4 regions of the Parageobacillus sp. KH3-4 genome follow, and region 2 is predicted to be linked to each of the others. Evidence: predicted binding sites of a transcription regulator. Region 2 holds the regulator's gene; each other region holds the start of a gene.
The links. Region 2 encodes Rex, which represses fermentation and respiration genes when NADH is low (regulators of the CRP and FNR family bind a similar motif). Its sites were predicted from a motif close to TTGTGAAATATTTCACAA; they were not measured.

Region 1: the regulator Rex is predicted to act here: its motif matches at 2,664-2,681, upstream of MWM02_RS08270 (cytochrome c oxidase subunit 2A).
Region 3: the regulator Rex is predicted to act here: its motif matches at 2,477-2,494, upstream of MWM02_RS17480 (DUF3147 family protein).
Region 4: the regulator Rex is predicted to act here: its motif matches at 2,630-2,647, upstream of adhE (bifunctional acetaldehyde-CoA/alcohol dehydrogenase).

Annotation. Positions count from the first base shown of each region.
Region 1 covers NZ_AP025627.1:1,587,949-1,592,170, forward strand. Annotated here, with positions in the region: gene MWM02_RS08255 (carboxypeptidase M32) at 1-182, shown strand, start outside; gene MWM02_RS08260 (b(o/a)3-type cytochrome-c oxidase subunit 1) at 227-1,876, opposite strand; gene MWM02_RS08265 (cytochrome c oxidase subunit II) at 1,877-2,347, opposite strand; gene MWM02_RS08270 (cytochrome c oxidase subunit 2A) at 2,377-2,526, opposite strand; purine riboswitch at 2,929-3,030, shown strand; gene MWM02_RS08275 (xanthine phosphoribosyltransferase) at 3,154-3,741, shown strand; gene MWM02_RS08280 (nucleobase:cation symporter-2 family protein) at 3,738-4,222, shown strand, end outside.
Region 2 covers NZ_AP025627.1:3,562,779-3,567,000, reverse strand. Annotated here, with positions in the region: gene MWM02_RS18080 (ABC-F family ATP-binding cassette domain-containing protein) at 1-1,552, opposite strand, end outside; gene moaC (cyclic pyranopterin monophosphate synthase MoaC) at 1,671-2,192, shown strand; gene MWM02_RS18070 (redox-sensing transcriptional repressor Rex) at 2,182-2,820, shown strand; gene tatA (twin-arginine translocase TatA/TatE family subunit) at 2,836-2,991, shown strand; gene tatC (twin-arginine translocase subunit TatC) at 3,012-3,758, shown strand; gene MWM02_RS18055 (YdiK family protein) at 3,771-3,956, opposite strand; gene MWM02_RS18050 (CPBP family intramembrane glutamic endopeptidase) at 3,953-4,222, opposite strand, start outside.
Region 3 covers NZ_AP025627.1:3,435,383-3,439,604, forward strand. Annotated here, with positions in the region: gene MWM02_RS19455 (response regulator transcription factor) at 1-1,478, opposite strand, end outside; gene MWM02_RS17475 (DUF3147 family protein) at 1,662-2,036, opposite strand; gene MWM02_RS17480 (DUF3147 family protein) at 2,050-2,397, opposite strand; partial or broken gene MWM02_RS19725 (ISNCY family transposase) at 2,700-2,802, opposite strand; gene MWM02_RS17485 (malate:quinone oxidoreductase) at 3,194-4,222, opposite strand, start outside.
Region 4 covers NZ_AP025627.1:3,762,932-3,767,153, reverse strand. Annotated here, with positions in the region: gene liaF (cell wall-active antibiotics response protein LiaF) at 1-652, shown strand, start outside; gene MWM02_RS19055 (sensor histidine kinase) at 649-1,686, shown strand; gene MWM02_RS19050 (response regulator transcription factor) at 1,683-2,315, shown strand; gene adhE (bifunctional acetaldehyde-CoA/alcohol dehydrogenase) at 2,664-4,222, shown strand, end outside.

The sequences.
Region 1 (4,222 bases), 1.8 Mb from region 2:
ACGAATTGCTTGAAAAAGGGGAACTGTCGCCGATTCGCGAATGGCTGACGGAGCGGGTGCATCGTTTCGGGAAAACGAAAAAGCCGCTGGAAATTTTACAAGACGCAACGGGGGAAGGATTAAACGCTGACTATCTCATTCGCCATTTAGAAGAAAAATATAAAGCGATATATCAGTTATAAACAAACATATCCCCCTCCATGCAAACAGGAGGGGGATTGTTTTATTACCATAGTTTATATCCTTTTGAACCCGGCGGCGCATTTTGAATCATATCGACAAACGGGATCGTGTAAGCGACTAAAATGAGCGCCACGGTAATTCCAATCCATAATTTCCAGTTTTCCATCGCAAGCGCTGCGCGTTCCGCCGGTTCTGCCGCTTCGGCGACCGGAAACTCTGTTTCCCCTTTTGGTGCGAAAAACGCTAAGTTCGTGACAATCACAAGCACTAAAATAATGCCGATGAATAAAATCGTTCCGCCGACCGCTTGGGCGATTTGATATGGAATCCACTCGAGCGCTTGCGGCGAGTTCCCGTAGGTGGAAAATGCCGAACGACGCGGCGCCCCAAGCAATCCAGCAAAATGCATCGCTCCAGACATAAACGTCATGCCGATCGCCCATACGACCGTTTGAATAATGGCAAGGCGGTTCATCGCTTTTGTCATGACGCGACCGCTTAAATGTGGAATGAGCCAGTATGCGGCGCCAAAGAACGTCAGTACAACGGTCGTTGCTACGGTCAAATGGAAATGCCCTGTTACCCAAATCGTATTATGGACGACTTGGTCTAATTGGTGGGAAGCGTTAATGATTCCGCCCGTGCCAGCAGGAATAAAAAACACCATTCCGACGAACGGCGCGAAAAAGCGCGCATCTCCCCAAGGAAGTGTGCGAAGCCAGCCAAACAGCCCAGTCGCGCCTTTGGAGCGCCCGTATGATTCAAATGTCGCGAACATTGCAAATGCAGTCATTAACGATGGAATGACAACCATAAATGTTAAGATCACTTGCACGTATTTCCAAAACGGCGTAATGCCCGGTTCAAGCAATTGATGGTGGAATCCGACAGGAATCGAGAAGAACAGGAACAATAAAAACGCTAAACGCGCTAACGAATCAGAGAAAATTTTTCCGCCGATCACTTTTGGAATGACGACATACCAAATCATATAAGCTGGAAGCAGCCAGAAATAGACGAGCGGGTGCCCGAAATACCAGAACAACGTCCGGCTGACTAAAATGTTGATTCGGTCGGTGATGCCGAGCGACCACGGCAGCAATTGAACCAAAACGGTTGCGGCAACACCTAATGTGCAAACAAGCCATAAAATCATATTTGTTACAGACATAAATGTAAGAAGCGGGCTTGCTTTGCCAGGATTCTGTTTTTTCCAACGAGCATAGTGAGCGAAAATGGCAAAGCCGCTAATCCAGCTGCCAACGACCAAGAGCGTTAAACCAAGATAAAAGCCGGCATGTGCTTGCAATGGCGCGTAAAATGTATAAAGGACAGAAGCTTGCCCTGTTAAAATGAAAAACGCTGTCATTGCCGTGCCAATGGTCATCGTCCAGAAACCAACCCAGCCCCAAAAACGGACGCGATCGGAAAACGTTCCGGACGTCCGGCTTACTGCAGCGAATTGAAAGCCGATAATAAAGAATGTTGTTAAGACAAGGCCAAGCAATACGCCGTGTGTCGTTAAAATCGTATAATAGCTAATGCCCGACGGCAAATTAAATTTTCCCGAACGCACCAATGTTTGCAATAATCCTGCCAATCCGCCCAATCCAAGCGCGATAAATGCGACATATAGATGCGCCAGCGCCAATTTTGCGTCACGACGGTCTACTTTCATTGTTTCTCCCATCATTTACTCCACCACCTTAATTCGTCCAGTCATCATATGGTGACCGGCACCGCAATATTCATTGCAAAGGATGGTATATTCGCCCGGTTTGTCAAACGTCTTTGTCAATGTGTTGATATAACCGGGCTCTACCATCATGTTGATGTTTGTGCCAGCCACTTCAAAACCGTGGATTACATCTTTTGATGTCACATTGATTGTCACTTTTGCCCCTTTGGGGATTTCAATTTGGTTTGGCGTAAACGCGAAGGCGGATACGACAATGTTAAGTTGGTACTCATTATCCCCGGTTTTCACTAATCCAGGTTTGTCAAACGGCGGCGTTTGGTCTACCTTTTCCGGATCGATGGTCGTCAAACAGCTTGGCGGCTGATTGCCTTCGGCGAATGCGCTTACGCCGATGACGGTTAAGAATACAAAAAGACAGCCGATGCCGAACGCAAGCCAAATTTTTTCGTATTTATGCATATGCATTCTATATCCCCTCCTTTTATAAAGCTTACTTATAAGCGGTGCAAGAATAAGAAATAAACGCTAACCCATGAGAAAATAATAAAAAATCCGAGCAAAAACACAGAGGCGAGCGTGCCTTTTAATGGTGACTCCTGCTCTTTCGTTTTTGGATTTGTTTGTTGTAATTCCGCTTTGGCCATGTTTATCCCCCTTTCCAAAGTGCTGTCCTTACTTTCATCATACAAAATCGTTTGGAAAATGGTAGGCGTATTTTACTAGTTCACAAATTGTTCATTCCTTACTTTTTCACTATGATAATGCAAAAAAATTGATATAACTGTGATTTTCTTCACATGAGTCCAAAAAAATGTGAAAATATTGTGAACGTCGACTTATGCGCTGGAATTTTTCAATCGATTGCTTCACTTCTTATTGCCATCTTGTCACGGGGGAGTACGGGAAAACGCTTATTGTCGGACGGTGTTTTTATTCATTGTCAGAAAAATCATATCCGAACGATAAAGATTTTTTTGTTAAAAATATTCGTAAATATATCAAAAAATAGCTTTTCAAATGGTAAGAATTATGCTATACTGCTAGTAACTTCATACTGCTGACTCACTCATATAATTGCAGGAATATGGCCTGCAAGTCTCTACCGGCCGACCGTAAATCGGCCGACTATGAGTGGCAATGTCAGAACGGCATGACTAAGCGAAAGCCAACGGCATTCGCCTTGTCTGTTTTTGCTTAAAAGACATTGCCTGACTCATTTAGATGGGTGAGGCCAGTGTTTTTTAAGCTTTTTTATTTTAAGGGGGAACAGTATGCGCGAGTTAATGGAAAAGATTATGGAAGAAGGAAAAGTGCTTTCCGAACATGTGTTAAAAGTAGATCGCTTTTTAAATCATCAAGTAGACCCTCAACTGATGAAAAAGATTGGTGAAGCGTTTGCCAATGCGTTTCGCCATGAGGGAGTCACAAAAGTGCTAACGCTCGAGTCGTCTGGCATTAGCCCTGCCTTGATGACAGCTTATGAATTAGGTGTTCCGTTATTAGTGGCACGTAAACGAAAGCCAATTACACTTTCGGAAGATTTGTATACGGCGAAAGTGTATTCATTTACAAAACAAGAAGAAACGGAAATTTTTGTTTCCCGGTCGCTTCTCCACTGTCAAGACCATGTTTTGATCATTGACGATTTTTTAGCAAACGGTCAAGCGGCTTTAGGTCTTACGAGCATTGTCCAACAGTCTGGTGCTTCTGTGGCTGGAATTGGCGCTGTAATCGAAAAAGCGTTCCAAAATGGCGGACAGTTGCTTCGCTCCCGCGGATTTCGCGTTGTGTCACTAGCGCGCATTGCGTCAATGCGAGATGGAATGGTCCAGTTTGCGACAGAGGTGATGTGCCGATGAAACCATTCCAATTAGGCTCATTAGGGGTTCAACATGTACTTGCCATGTATGCAGGAGCGATCATCGTTCCGCTCATTGTCGGAGGGGCGCTGCAGCTTACGAGCACACAGCTGACGTATTTAGTGGCGATAGACTTGTTTACATGCGGTGTTGCGACGCTGCTTCAAGTATGGAAAAATAAATTTTTCGGCATCGGTTTGCCTGTCATGTTAGGATGCACGTTTACCGCGGTTGGCCCGATGATTGCGATCGGCAAGCAGTATGGGTTGCCTGCGGTGTATGGGGCGATTATTGCGGCGGGATTATTCGTTGTTATTATTGCGAAATATTTTAGTAAATTGCGTGTTTTGTTTCCGCCGATTGTTACCGGATCGGTCGTTACTATTATCGGACTTACGCTGATTCCGGCGGCGATGAATAATATGGCAGGCGGGCAGGGAGCCGAGGATTTTGGGGATATTCACAATATCGCCCTTTCATT
Region 2 (4,222 bases):
CATATATTTTCGTGGCGATTCGGTTAATAAAATAGCGGTCGTGCGAAACAAATAAAATAGTTCCGGGATATTCGATTAAGGCGTTTTCGAGCACTTCTTTGCTGTCTAAATCAAGATGGTTTGTCGGTTCGTCGAGAATAAGGAAATTCGCTTTTTGCATCATTAATTTGGCAAGCGCCAGCCTTGCTTTTTCGCCGCCGCTTAGCGCCGATACAGGTTTCAGCACGTCGTCGCCGGAAAATAAAAAATTACCAAGTACTGTCCGAATTTCTCTTTCCGTTTTTTCGGGATATGCATCCCAAAGTTCGTCTAAAACGCGCTTATTGGACGACAAATCTGCTTGATTTTGGTCGTAATAGCCGATTTGCACGTTCGAACCGTAGCGGAAACGCCCTGCTTGTAGCGGAAGTTTGTTTACGATCGCTTTTAGCAGCGTTGACTTTCCGATTCCGTTCGGTCCGACAAGCGCGATGCTTTCGCCGCGTGCGATGCGGAAGCGAATGTTGCGGATGAGCGGTTTGTCCATATCATACCCGACCGCGACGTCTTCGGCGATCAGCACGTCATTTCCGCTTTGCCGTTCAATATCGAAAGAAAAGGAAGCAGATTTTTCATCACCTATCGGCTTTTCTATTATTTTCATTTTTTCCAACTGCTTTCGCCGGCTTTGGGCGCGTCTCGTTGTAGAGGCACGGGCAATATTACGTTGAATAAAGTCTTGAAGCTTTGCGATTTCTTCTTGCTGTTTTTCGTACAGTTTTCGCTCCCGTTCGTATTCGGCCGCTTTTTGTTCTAAGTAACGGCTATAATTTCCCGTGTACCGTTTCAATGTGGTACGCGATAGCTCGTATACTTGGGTGGCGACTTTATCGAGAAAGTAACGGTCGTGGGATACGACGAGAATGGCGCCAGGATATGTTTGCAAATATTGTTCGAGCCATGTTAATGTCTCGAGATCTAAATGGTTTGTCGGTTCGTCCAAAATAAGCAAATCCGGCTTCATTAAAAGCAATTTTCCAAGCGCCAGCCGAGTCCGCTGCCCGCCGCTTAATGATTGAACAGGAGTTGTCATATAATCATATTGCGAAAATTGTAAACCGTGCAACACCGAGCGGATATTGGCTTCGTATTGATAGCCGCCTTGTTCTTTATAGTGCTCTTGTAATGCATCGTAATCTTTTAACAGCTTTTCGTAGCGAGAAGAATCGGCGAGCAAGTCAGGATCACCCATTTGCCGCTCCATCTCGCGCAATTGAGTTTCCATTGCTTTCAGCGGAGCGAATACCGTCATCATTTCTTCCCAAATCGATAAAGAGGAGTGCAGCCCGCTATCTTGCGCGAGATATCCGATCGATACTTCCTTCGGTTTGATGATTTCCCCGCTGTCGTAAGACATTTCGCCGGCGATAATTTTTAATAATGTCGATTTTCCCGCCCCGTTTCTTCCGACGAGAGCAATTCGGTCTTTTGATTGTATTTCTAATTTTATATTCGATAAAATAAGGTCAGCACCGAAATATTTTGTCAATTGATTGACTTGTAAGATAATCATTGTCGTTCACCTCTCGTTTAACAATAATAGTGTAGCGTAACTTGTTTTCTTATCGCAATAAAACGATAAAAGACAGATGACGAAAAATAGTGTATAGTTTTAATTGGAGGAGATTACATTGACAACATTTACGCATTTTAATGAGCAAGGTCGCGCAAAAATGGTCGATATTACAGAAAAGGAAGACACAGTTCGTGTAGCAGTGGCGCGGACGAGCGTGACCGTCAATAAAGAAATTTACGAAAAAATGACGAACCACGCTATTGAAAAAGGGGATGTGCTTGCTGTTGCGCAAATAGCTGGCGTTATGGCGGCAAAAAAGACGCCGGATTTAATTCCGATGTGCCATCCTCTTATGTTAAAAGGAGTCGACATCCAGTTTGCTTGGCATGTCGAGGAAGAAAAAGCGTTATATGAGCTGGTGATTACCGTAACAGTCAAAACGAAAGGAAGTACAGGAGTAGAGATGGAAGCGCTAACGGCTGCTTCTGTTTGTGCACTGACGGTTTATGATATGTGTAAGGCGTTAGATAAAGGAATGGTCATTGGTCCAACCTATTTAGTGGAAAAAAAAGGTGGGAAATCAGGCCATTATCAACGAGAAAAAAGTCATGCTGGGGGATTTGTGAATGAGCAATGAACAACCAAAAATTCCGCAAGCAACTGCAAAACGTTTGCCATTGTATTACCGCTTTTTAAAAAATTTACATGCTTCAGGAAAACAACGGGTTTCTTCCGCGGAGTTGAGTGAGGCAGTGAAGGTCGACTCTGCGACAATTCGCCGCGATTTTTCTTATTTCGGTGCGCTTGGCAAAAAAGGATACGGATATAATGTCAATTATTTATTGTCTTTTTTTCGCAAGACGCTTGATCAAGATGAGATTACCGAAGTGGCGCTATTCGGCGTTGGAAACTTAGGGACGGCGTTTTTAAATTATAATTTTTCGAAAAACAACAACACAAAAATTGTGATGGCATTTGACGTAGATGAAAAGAAAATAGGGAAAGAAGTTGGCGGTGTGCCTGTATATCATTTGGACGAGCTGGAAACCCGTCTTCACGAGGGCATTCCTGTCGCGATTTTGACTGTTCCGGCCCACGTAGCGCAATGGATTACCGATCGTCTTGTTCAAAAAGGAATTAAAGGAATTTTAAACTTTACGCCAGCCCGTTTGAACGTGCCGAAGCATATTCGCGTCCACCATATTGATTTGGCGGTTGAACTGCAATCGCTAGTCTATTTCTTGAAAAATTATCCAGCCGAATAAAGGAGAGAATGAAAAGTGAAATATTTGTTAATTGTGCTTGTTATTTTATTATTGTTTGGAACAAAAAAACTCCCGGAGTTGGGCAAGTCGCTCGGCCAATCGCTGCGTGAGTTTAAAGATGCGACAAAAGGGCTGGCGGATGAGGATGAAAAAAAACAAGATCAATTATGATTTGTTAGGATGATTGAAATATGGACGATAAAGAAATGTCGGTGTATGAACACCTAGGAGAATTGCGAAAACGGCTTATTATCGTTGTTGTGTTTTTTATCATCGCGCTTGTCGCCAGCTTTTTTTTCGTGGAGCCCGTCATTTTGTATTTGCAGCAGACGGATGAAGCGAAAGAATTGACGATGAACGCCTTTCGTCTGACAGACCCGATAAAAATTTATTTTCAATTTGCGTTTGTCATTGCGTTTATTCTGACCGCCCCGGTTCTCCTTTATCAAATTTGGGCGTTTGTCAGTCCCGGGCTGTATGAAAAAGAACGAAGAGTTACGTTAAGTTACATCCCGATTTCGATTTTTCTCTTTTTAGCCGGCGTTAGCTTTGCGTATTTCGTCCTATTTCCTTTTGTTGTTCGCTTTATGAAAAATTTGGCAGAACGTCTTGGCATTCATCAAGTTATCGGTGTTAATGAATATTTTCAATTTTTACTTCATCTTGTCTTACCGTTTGGGATCGTATTTCAGCTACCGGTCGTTGTGATGTTTTTAACAAGGCTTGGCTTGATTACACCGATGTTGTTAGTGAAGGTGCGCAAATATGCATATTTAGCCTTATTGATTTTGGCGGCGGTTATTACGCCGCCGGACGTGCTGTCACAAGTCATTGTCATGATTCCGCTTTCGATTTTATATGAAATTAGCATTTGGATTTCGAAAATGGCTTATCGAAAAGTGTTATTGGCGCAGAAGGAACAAGAAAACCTCCCGTGATGCGCGGGAGGTTTATTTTTTAAAGTAGAGCACCAATAAGCGAATTGCGGTGCCAAAATCGAGCGTAGCCAGTATTGCAAGAACGATCGTGAAAAAATTCCAAATGGTTTCATCGGCGCTTTGAATCGACAAGTAAGTAAATAGTATGCCCATAAGGAAATAGAAAAGCGCGAATTGCAATGGTGACCCTTTCATCATACTAAAAGCCTCCAAATAATGAATTGTATATGTTCTGTTTGCCGCATCATTTTTTCAATATCATCGGCAAATATCGTCTGTACGAATACGACGAACGTATTCATGGTGACATGGGCAAAAATCGGAACGAAAATGCGTTTTGTCTTCGCGTAGAGAAACGCGAAAGTGAATCCCATTGTCGCATACAATAGCAGATGTTCAAGTTCCATATGGACGATGGCAAATAAAAGCGAACTAACTAGCGCGGAAATGAAAAAGTTATATTT
Region 3 (4,222 bases), 130 kb from region 2:
TCCCGGCTCGTTAAACGTTCCGACAGCATATCCATATTCAATTGCTGCTTTGGTCCGTGATAATTATTTTGCTTCATAATCATCGTGCCGATCCCTATTAAAGCAGCAACATACACTTCCGCTTCTTTTGCAGCCTCGAGATGCTTCATATGCACAGCCATCACTCCGTGCATATGTTCATGAACCGAAAACGAAATTTCCATTACAGTCCCAAATTTTGTTTCACACAGCTTTGGGATAGTTTCAAGCAGTTTTTCTTCAGTGAAAAAGTAGCGTTGGCAAACATCTTCATAATATTCTGTTACTTGCCGTTCTGAAATCGCACCGCAATGAACCTTCACTTTTCTTTTATGATCCGCTAACACAGTAAAGACAAAATCGCCGTACGCTAACTCCGCAACAAAATCCGTCATCATCCGTAAAATTTCATCGGTGTCTTTCACGACATTCATCGCCCGACTAATTTCTATTAGCATCGATAATCTCATGAAATGGCGGTCCATTTTTACATGTGCCAATTCATATTCCGAATATAACTGCCAATACTTTACAAGAATAGTGCCGATTTGCACTGCCTCTTTCGATAGTGAACGTTTCGTTTGACTGCCGATCACGATCCATCCTTCTATTTCACCGTCATGCAAAACAGGATATGCAACGACAGCGCTCGGCTTTACTCCATGTGCCACGAAAAATGCAAAACGAGGGTCAAGCGCGACATTTTCAAAACAAACAACATTGCGCGAATGAAATAGGGAGTTTGATAGCGGAGGAAAAGCGGTTTTGACGTGTTTATTCCAAAGCTGTTCTGCCTTTTCTCCAACAGCGTTCGCAACGACCCATTCGCGATTTCGCCGTTTTATATACAGCGAAAAATCAATATCGGCGTCTAGCTTTTGAAACATATGTAAAAAATCGTTCATATGTAAAGAAAGCCGTCGCGCGTTATCCACTGCCGCATCCAGTAAATGAAAATACCGTTTATAATGTTGTTTTTGTCTATCATTGCTAATATATTCTCCACATACCAGCGCCATTTTTTCGATGTCATTTAACTTTTTTTCGACAGTGGATATGGTTTGCTCTTTCGTTTGTTCGATGACTTGAAGCCATGTTTGTGAATTAGGAAACCGGGAACATTGCTCTTTGATTATCGGCTTTGTCTCTTCTTCAATAAACGCACCTGCCCAAATCAAATATTCGACTTTTTGCTCCACCAACACAGGAGCGACAATCGCCTTTACTCCCCAATACCCTGTCTGAACAACCATCGGGCGTTGCCATTGGATATTGTCGTCATTCGGAAAACATGAAGGAGGAAACGGCTTATCTGGAGAAAAAAGCACAAGTTCCGCTAATTTCGTTATATTTGAAACTTTTGTAACAGGTTGATGCTGCAAATCGAGCATAATGATGCTTAGATCCGTAAGTGCTGCGTACGCATCTTGAACATGTTGCAAAAAATCTTTTATATTCAATTCCTCCTCAACTCACTTACTTTTTTTATATTTTTACCTCTATCTATTATTTACGGATAAGAATCAAGAAGTCAAGTTTCGGAAAATGAGGGGAGTTCAACTAAATTTTTTAATGATTATATAAAAAAAGCCTGGCACGTTCTCCTCATGCCAGACTTTGGTCTTTTTTGTTCTGCCGCCCCTTTATACATTGCTTGATGCTCCCTTTTCTTTTTTATGATCTCGCATATATACAAGGAATAACGAACTGGCAAACCAAGAAATTAAACCAAAAATAAAACTTCCCCACCAATTGCGTGTAAATTGCAAAGAAAACAACACTGTTAGCACACAAATAAAACAACCGATCATTCCGTAAACAGATCCTTGCGCTATTTTCGCCGCTTCTTTCGACCCCTTCTTCATGCCAACCATCATCACCGCAACGACCATAACAGCCGGGAATGCCGCGAAAATTCCCCCGATGACTTTCCACGGCAGCAGTTTTGCCGTCACATAACTTAGTACAACTGCAGATCCGCCAAATAAAAAACGGAAAAATAAATCACGTCCATCCATAAAATCACCTTAACTAGAAATACTTTGACATAAAAGCATAAACCATAGAAATAAGAAACCATCCAGCCAGCGATTGTGTAAGCCCGCGTTTCCACCCCTGCTTGGCACAAAGATAAACAACCGCCATTGCGCACATAATATTAATGAACATTCCAACAACGGCACCTTGGGATAAAACGATCGATTTTTCCACTAATTCATTGCCTTTTGCATCTAACCGAAGCGTCAGCAATGCCGCTAAAAATACAGCGGGAAATGCCGCAAAAATCCCTCCAATTTTTGTGCCTATTTTTCTTGAAATAATAGTTGAGGCAACGACTGCTCCTCCACCTAATAAAAACCGAATAACAATTCCCATCATTGATAATGGCTCCAAGATAGATTCATCCTTTCTATGATGCCCCATCCAATACAATAAGATATTATTGTCATATATTTATTCGTGATTATTTTCACGTATATATTGTAAACAATGATAGAACAAACATTTATGAACTTTTTTTTAATTTTTTTGTAACGCTTACATTTAACAATCCGACATATTTATATAAACCTTCTGACGCTAAAAACCCCTCATTCCAGTTTGCCATTACTGGAATGAGGGGATAAATCTTAAATAGTCAGATGGTGTTGCAAAACTAGAGTAAAATTTCAATAATGATTTTTTGACACCAGCGGCCTTCCTGTCACATACGGTGTTTCCGGCAACGGTAGCGAATAATGCTTCTATAGTCCATGCATGTTCGTTGTTTAAATTGGAAATCATGCTCGTGTCCACCCGTTGGAGAGTTGTTTTTTGGTCACTGTATTGATTCCAAGGTGGTGGATTTTTGATATGTATTTATGCATTGATTATGGTTCTATTGTCAAGTGTATTTTGTTTTTTCAAGATCTCCTTGCTTATTAGCTCCTCAACTTTCCACTTTGCTTTGCCATAATTGTGATACAGCTCACCGCAGCCTCTCTAACTGCGAATTTGAAAAAAAGAACCTTTAATCTGAAGGTAGATCAAAGGTTCTATGTTTTATTATTTTCAATCATATTCTATTATTCTGTCATTTTTATAAGCATTTTTATCATAGAAACAACTGTCCATTGATGAAAAAGTGTTGCTTAAACTTTTTCATTCCATACCTTTGTTTCTGCATCCAAAGAAATTAATTATAAACCGGTTCTTTTTCGTTTGCATCAGAGACCGGTTTTTTTTCGCTTAGACCGAGCGTCTCCGCTGTTGAAGCATGAAGTTCTTGGAAAAGATCTGGGTTTTCCGCTAGGGACACGCCATAAGAAGGAATCATTTCTTTAATTTTCGGTTCCCATTCATGCATATGTTGAGGGAAGCATTTTTTAATCACCTCAAGCATTACATGTACGGCAGTAGAAGCACCAGGAGAAGCGCCGAGCAATGCAGCGATCGAGCCATCTGCGGCACTGACAACTTCCGTACCAAATTGAATCGTCCCTTTGCCGCCAGTGTCAGTATCTTTGATAATTTGCACACGTTGGCCCGCGACGACTATATCCCAATCCTCTGATTTAGCCGTCGGGATAAACTCGCGCAACTCTTTCATTCGCTTTTCTTTCGTTAACATAAGCTGCTGGATCAAGTATTTTTCCAAAGAAAAGTTTTTAAAAGCTGCCGCCAACAAAGTTGTGAGATTGTGCGGTTTTACGGAAGTAAACAAATCCATATTGGAACCATTTTTTAAGAATTTAGGCGAAAAGCCTGCAAACGGCCCAAAGAGCAACATTTTTTTGTTGTCGATATACCGTGTATCCAGGTGCGGAACAGACATAGGAGGCGCACCAATTTTAGCTTTACTGTAAACTTTTGCATGATGTTGCTCTACAATTTTTGAATTATTACATACCATAAATAATCCGCTTACAGGGAATCCGCCAATACGTTTGCCTTCTGGAATACCAGATTTTTGAAGCAAGTGCAGACTTCCCCCGCCGGCTCCAATAAATACGAATTTAGCCTGATGGATTTCAACAGAACCGCTGTTGAGATCCTTCACTTTCAATTCCCACAGGCCGTCGCTGGTACGTTTTATATCCTTCACACTATGCTTGTAGTTTATTTCAACACCTTTCTTCTTTAAGTGGTCAAACAACATGCGCGTTAAGGCGCCAAAGTTAACATCTGTACCTGAGTCGATTTTGGTTGCCGCGATCGGTTCATT
Region 4 (4,222 bases), 200 kb from region 2:
ATTGTTTCAACATGGGAATATTTTCTCCATGCTTTTCGCAATTGGCTGTATGTATATAGGGCGAAAGCGGATGCCGAAGCTGTCAGGTATTGTTCTGTTTTGGCTTGGACTCATTAGTTTTGTCATTTCGTTAGCTAGCATGGTGACATTTCGCATTTCATTGTTTCTTATTTTAGTGTATATCATTTGGCAGTACATGCAATCGAAAAAAGCCCCTGTGCAGATACAGCCAATCATGACCGAGCGAAAGCATGACGAGTCCTCCCTCCTTGAGCGAAAACCGCTCTGGAATAACAGCTTCTTTAGCAGCCAAAAAACACCGGAACGTGTTTATGAATGGGAAGATATTAACATTCAAGGCGGGATTTCCGATGTGGTGATTGATTTAAGTTATACGGTGCTTCCGAAAGGAGAAGCCGTCATTGTCATCCGCCATTTGATCGGAAACGTGCAAATTCTTGTGCCGTATGAAGTGGAAGTGCGCCTGCACCATTCGGCAATCTATGGCTCCGCTATTGTTTTTGAGCGAAAGGAAGCGAATTTGTGGAACGAAACCGTTTGTTTTCAAACAAAAGGATATGAGGAAGCGGAGCAAAAGGTCAAAATACTCACCTCGATGATCATCGGGACAATCGAGGTGAAGCATGTATGAATGCGGTGCAGCGCTATATTGTCGCAGGAATTGGCTTTTCATTGTTCGTTTTCATTGTTACATCAGTGCTAATATTTCTCACGTATCCGTTACCGGACTGGTCTTTATTATGGGAAAAAGAAATAATGGGTGTTCCGTTTCTGTTATTTATGACGGGGGTTAGTATAGCCGCTGGAACAGTGTTTGGCATTGTGTTCGGGTTTTTTTGGCAAAAACAGTGGCGAATGGTAATGGATTCGCTGCGCCAGCTCGAACATGGCCAGCCTGTTTCCTCTATGGAGCCTCCAAAGCTGAAAGAAGTGGCAGCGATGGTAGCGCACATTCAAAAAATTCAAAAGCAGATAACGGAACAAGTGAAATTGTCGCAGCGGCTCGCTAATGAAAGGGCGGAAGAGCAAGAAAAGCGGATTCAGGATATCATTTCCCAAGAGCGGCATCGGCTTGCGCGCGAGCTTCATGATTCGGTCAGCCAGCAGCTGTTTGCCGCCTCGATGCTTATTTCCGCCATCAATGAAACAAAAACGTTTTCCGACGAGCGCGAAGAAAAACAGTTTCGTTTAATTGAAGAAATGATTCACCAATCGCAATTGGAAATGCGGGCGTTATTGCTTCATCTTCGCCCGATCGCCCTCAAAGGCAAATCGCTCAAAGAAGGGATTCAAGAGTTATTGATGGAACTAAAGCAAAAAGTGCCGCTGCATATTGAGTGGAAAGTGGAAGACATTCCGCTTGATAAAGGGGTAGAAGACCATTTATTTCGCATCTTGCAAGAGTCGATTTCCAATACGCTTCGTCATGCAAAGGCGACAAAATTGGAAGTATTGTTAGTGAAACGAGACCAACTTGTCATTTTGCGTGTATCGGATGATGGCGTCGGCTTCCAAGTCGACCAAGTGAAAGCAGGGTCGTACGGTTTGCAAAATATGCATGAACGCGCGCTGGAGATCGGCGGGACACTGCAAATCATCAGTGTGCCAAATCAAGGAACGCGGTTAGAGGTGAAAGTGCCGATTATAGAGGGGGGAAAATCGTGATCCGTGTCTTATTGGCCGATGATCATGAAATGGTGAGAATCGGCGTTTCGGCATTTTTGGCGTCGCAGCCGGATATGGAAGTGGTGGGAGAAGCCGATAGCGGCAAGCGCGCTGTGGAGTTGGCGCTAGAGCTGCGCCCAGATATTATTTTAATGGATTTAGTGATGCCGGAAATGGACGGAATTGAAGCGACAAAGCAGATTATCGCCCAGTGGCCGGAAGCGAAAATTATCGTTGTAACGAGCTTTTTAGATGATGAGAAAGTGTATCCGGCCTTGGAAGCCGGGGCAACAAGCTATATGCTGAAGACGTCGAAAGCGAACGAAATTGCCAACGCGATCCGTGCCACGTTTTACGGCCAATCGGTGTTAGAACCGGAAGTGACGAATAAAGTAATGACAAAAATGAAACAAAAGAAAGAACCCCTCCCTCACGAAGAATTGACGAACCGGGAGATGGAAGTGCTTTTGTTAATGGCGCAAGGAAAAACGAATCAAGAAATCGCTGATGAGCTGTTTATTGCGGTGAAAACGGTGAAAGTCCACGTCAGCAACATATTAAGCAAACTAGGAGTACAAGATCGGACACAGGCGGTGATTTATGCATTTAAACATTCGTTAGTCAAATAGTTCATTGGTAAAGCGATAAACGAAAGAAAGGGAAACAACGATGATGGAGGCCATAAAAAAGTAGAAAGGCAGCATAAAGACGGCGCAGAAAAACATCCATCCCCTATGATAGATGGGGATGGATGTTCCTTTTAGCTTGCTTATTTTTCTTGCGTATGTTTTTATGCCGCTGATGCATGGCTTTCGAATATATGAACATTTTATGAACACATTGCTCAACATTTCACAAATTAGACAAACTAAAAATTCCATTGGCTATTTATAATAGGGGTGTAATAGATGGAAGTATTTCCATCTTATATTTTTAATTTTAATTGTGAAATATTTCACAAAGAAAGGAGACTATGTATGGCTGTTGAGGAAAGAGCAATCGATAAAAAAATCGAAGTGGCAAAAATGATTGATAAGCTCGTCGCTAATGCACAGAAAGCGTTAGAACAATTTCGCGCTTACGATCAAGAAACGATCGATCATATCGTGAAAGAAATGGCGTTAGCCGGGCTCGACAAGCATATGGCATTAGCCAAGCTCGCAGTAGAAGAAACAAAACGCGGTGTATATGAAGATAAAATCATAAAAAACCTTTTTGCGACAGAATATATATACCACAATATTAAGTATGATAAAACAGTCGGGATTATTCATGAAAATCCGCATGAAGAAATTATCGAAATTGCCGAACCTGTTGGCGTTATTGCTGGGATCACACCGGTAACAAACCCGACATCGACAACGATGTTTAAAGCGTTAATCTCGATAAAAACACGCAACCCGATTATTTTTGCTTTTCATCCATCGGCGCAACGATGCAGCAGCGAAGCAGCAAGAGTGCTGCGCGATGCGGCGATTCGGGCAGGAGCTCCAGAACATTGCATTCAATGGATTGAAACTCCGTCGCTTGAAGCAACGCGTCAGCTTATGCACCATCCTGGCGTTTCTCTCATTTTAGCAACTGGTGGCGCCGGTATGGTGAAAGCGGCGTACAGCTCTGGAAAACCAGCTTTAGGCGTCGGACCTGGCAATGTGCCTTGCTATATTGAAAAAACGGCAAACATTAAGCGGGCGGTAAATGATTTAATTTTATCGAAAACGTTTGATAATGGCATGATTTGCGCTTCCGAACAAGCAGTCATTGTTGATAAAGAAATTTACGAACAAGTAAAAAAAGAAATGATTGAAAACCGTTGTTATTTCTTAAATGAAGAAGAAAAGAAAAAAGTAGAAAAGCTCGTTATTAATGAAAATACATGCGCCGTCAACCCGGATATCGTCGGAAAGCCAGCTTATGAAATTGCGAAAATGGCTGGCATCGCTGTGCCGGAAGACACAAAAATTCTTGTTGCTGAGTTAAAAGGGGTTGGACCAAAATATCCGTTGTCTCGTGAAAAATTAAGCCCTGTCCTTGCTTGTTATAAAGTAAACAGCACGGAAGAAGGATTTAAGCGCTGTGAGGAAATGCTGGAATTTGGCGGCTTGGGACATTCTGCTGTCATCCATTCCGATGATCAAGAAGTGGTTACCGAATTTGGCAAACGGATGAAAGCGGGACGGATTATCGTTAATGCGCCGTCTTCGCAAGGAGCAATCGGTGATATTTACAATGCGTACATTCCGTCATTAACGCTGGGATGCGGCACGTTTGGCGGGAATTCTGTTTCGGCAAACGTCAGTGCGGTTCATCTTGTCAATATTAAAAGAATGGCGAAAAGAACGGTAAATATGCAATGGTTTAAAGTGCCGCCGAAAATTTATTTCGAAAAAAATGCCGTACAATACTTAGCGAAAATGCCGAACATTTCCAGAGCTTTTATCGTCACCGATCCGGGAATGGTCAAGCTCGGATATGTCGATAAAGTGCTGTATTACTTGCGCAGACGCCCGGATTATGTGCATAGTGAAATTTTCTC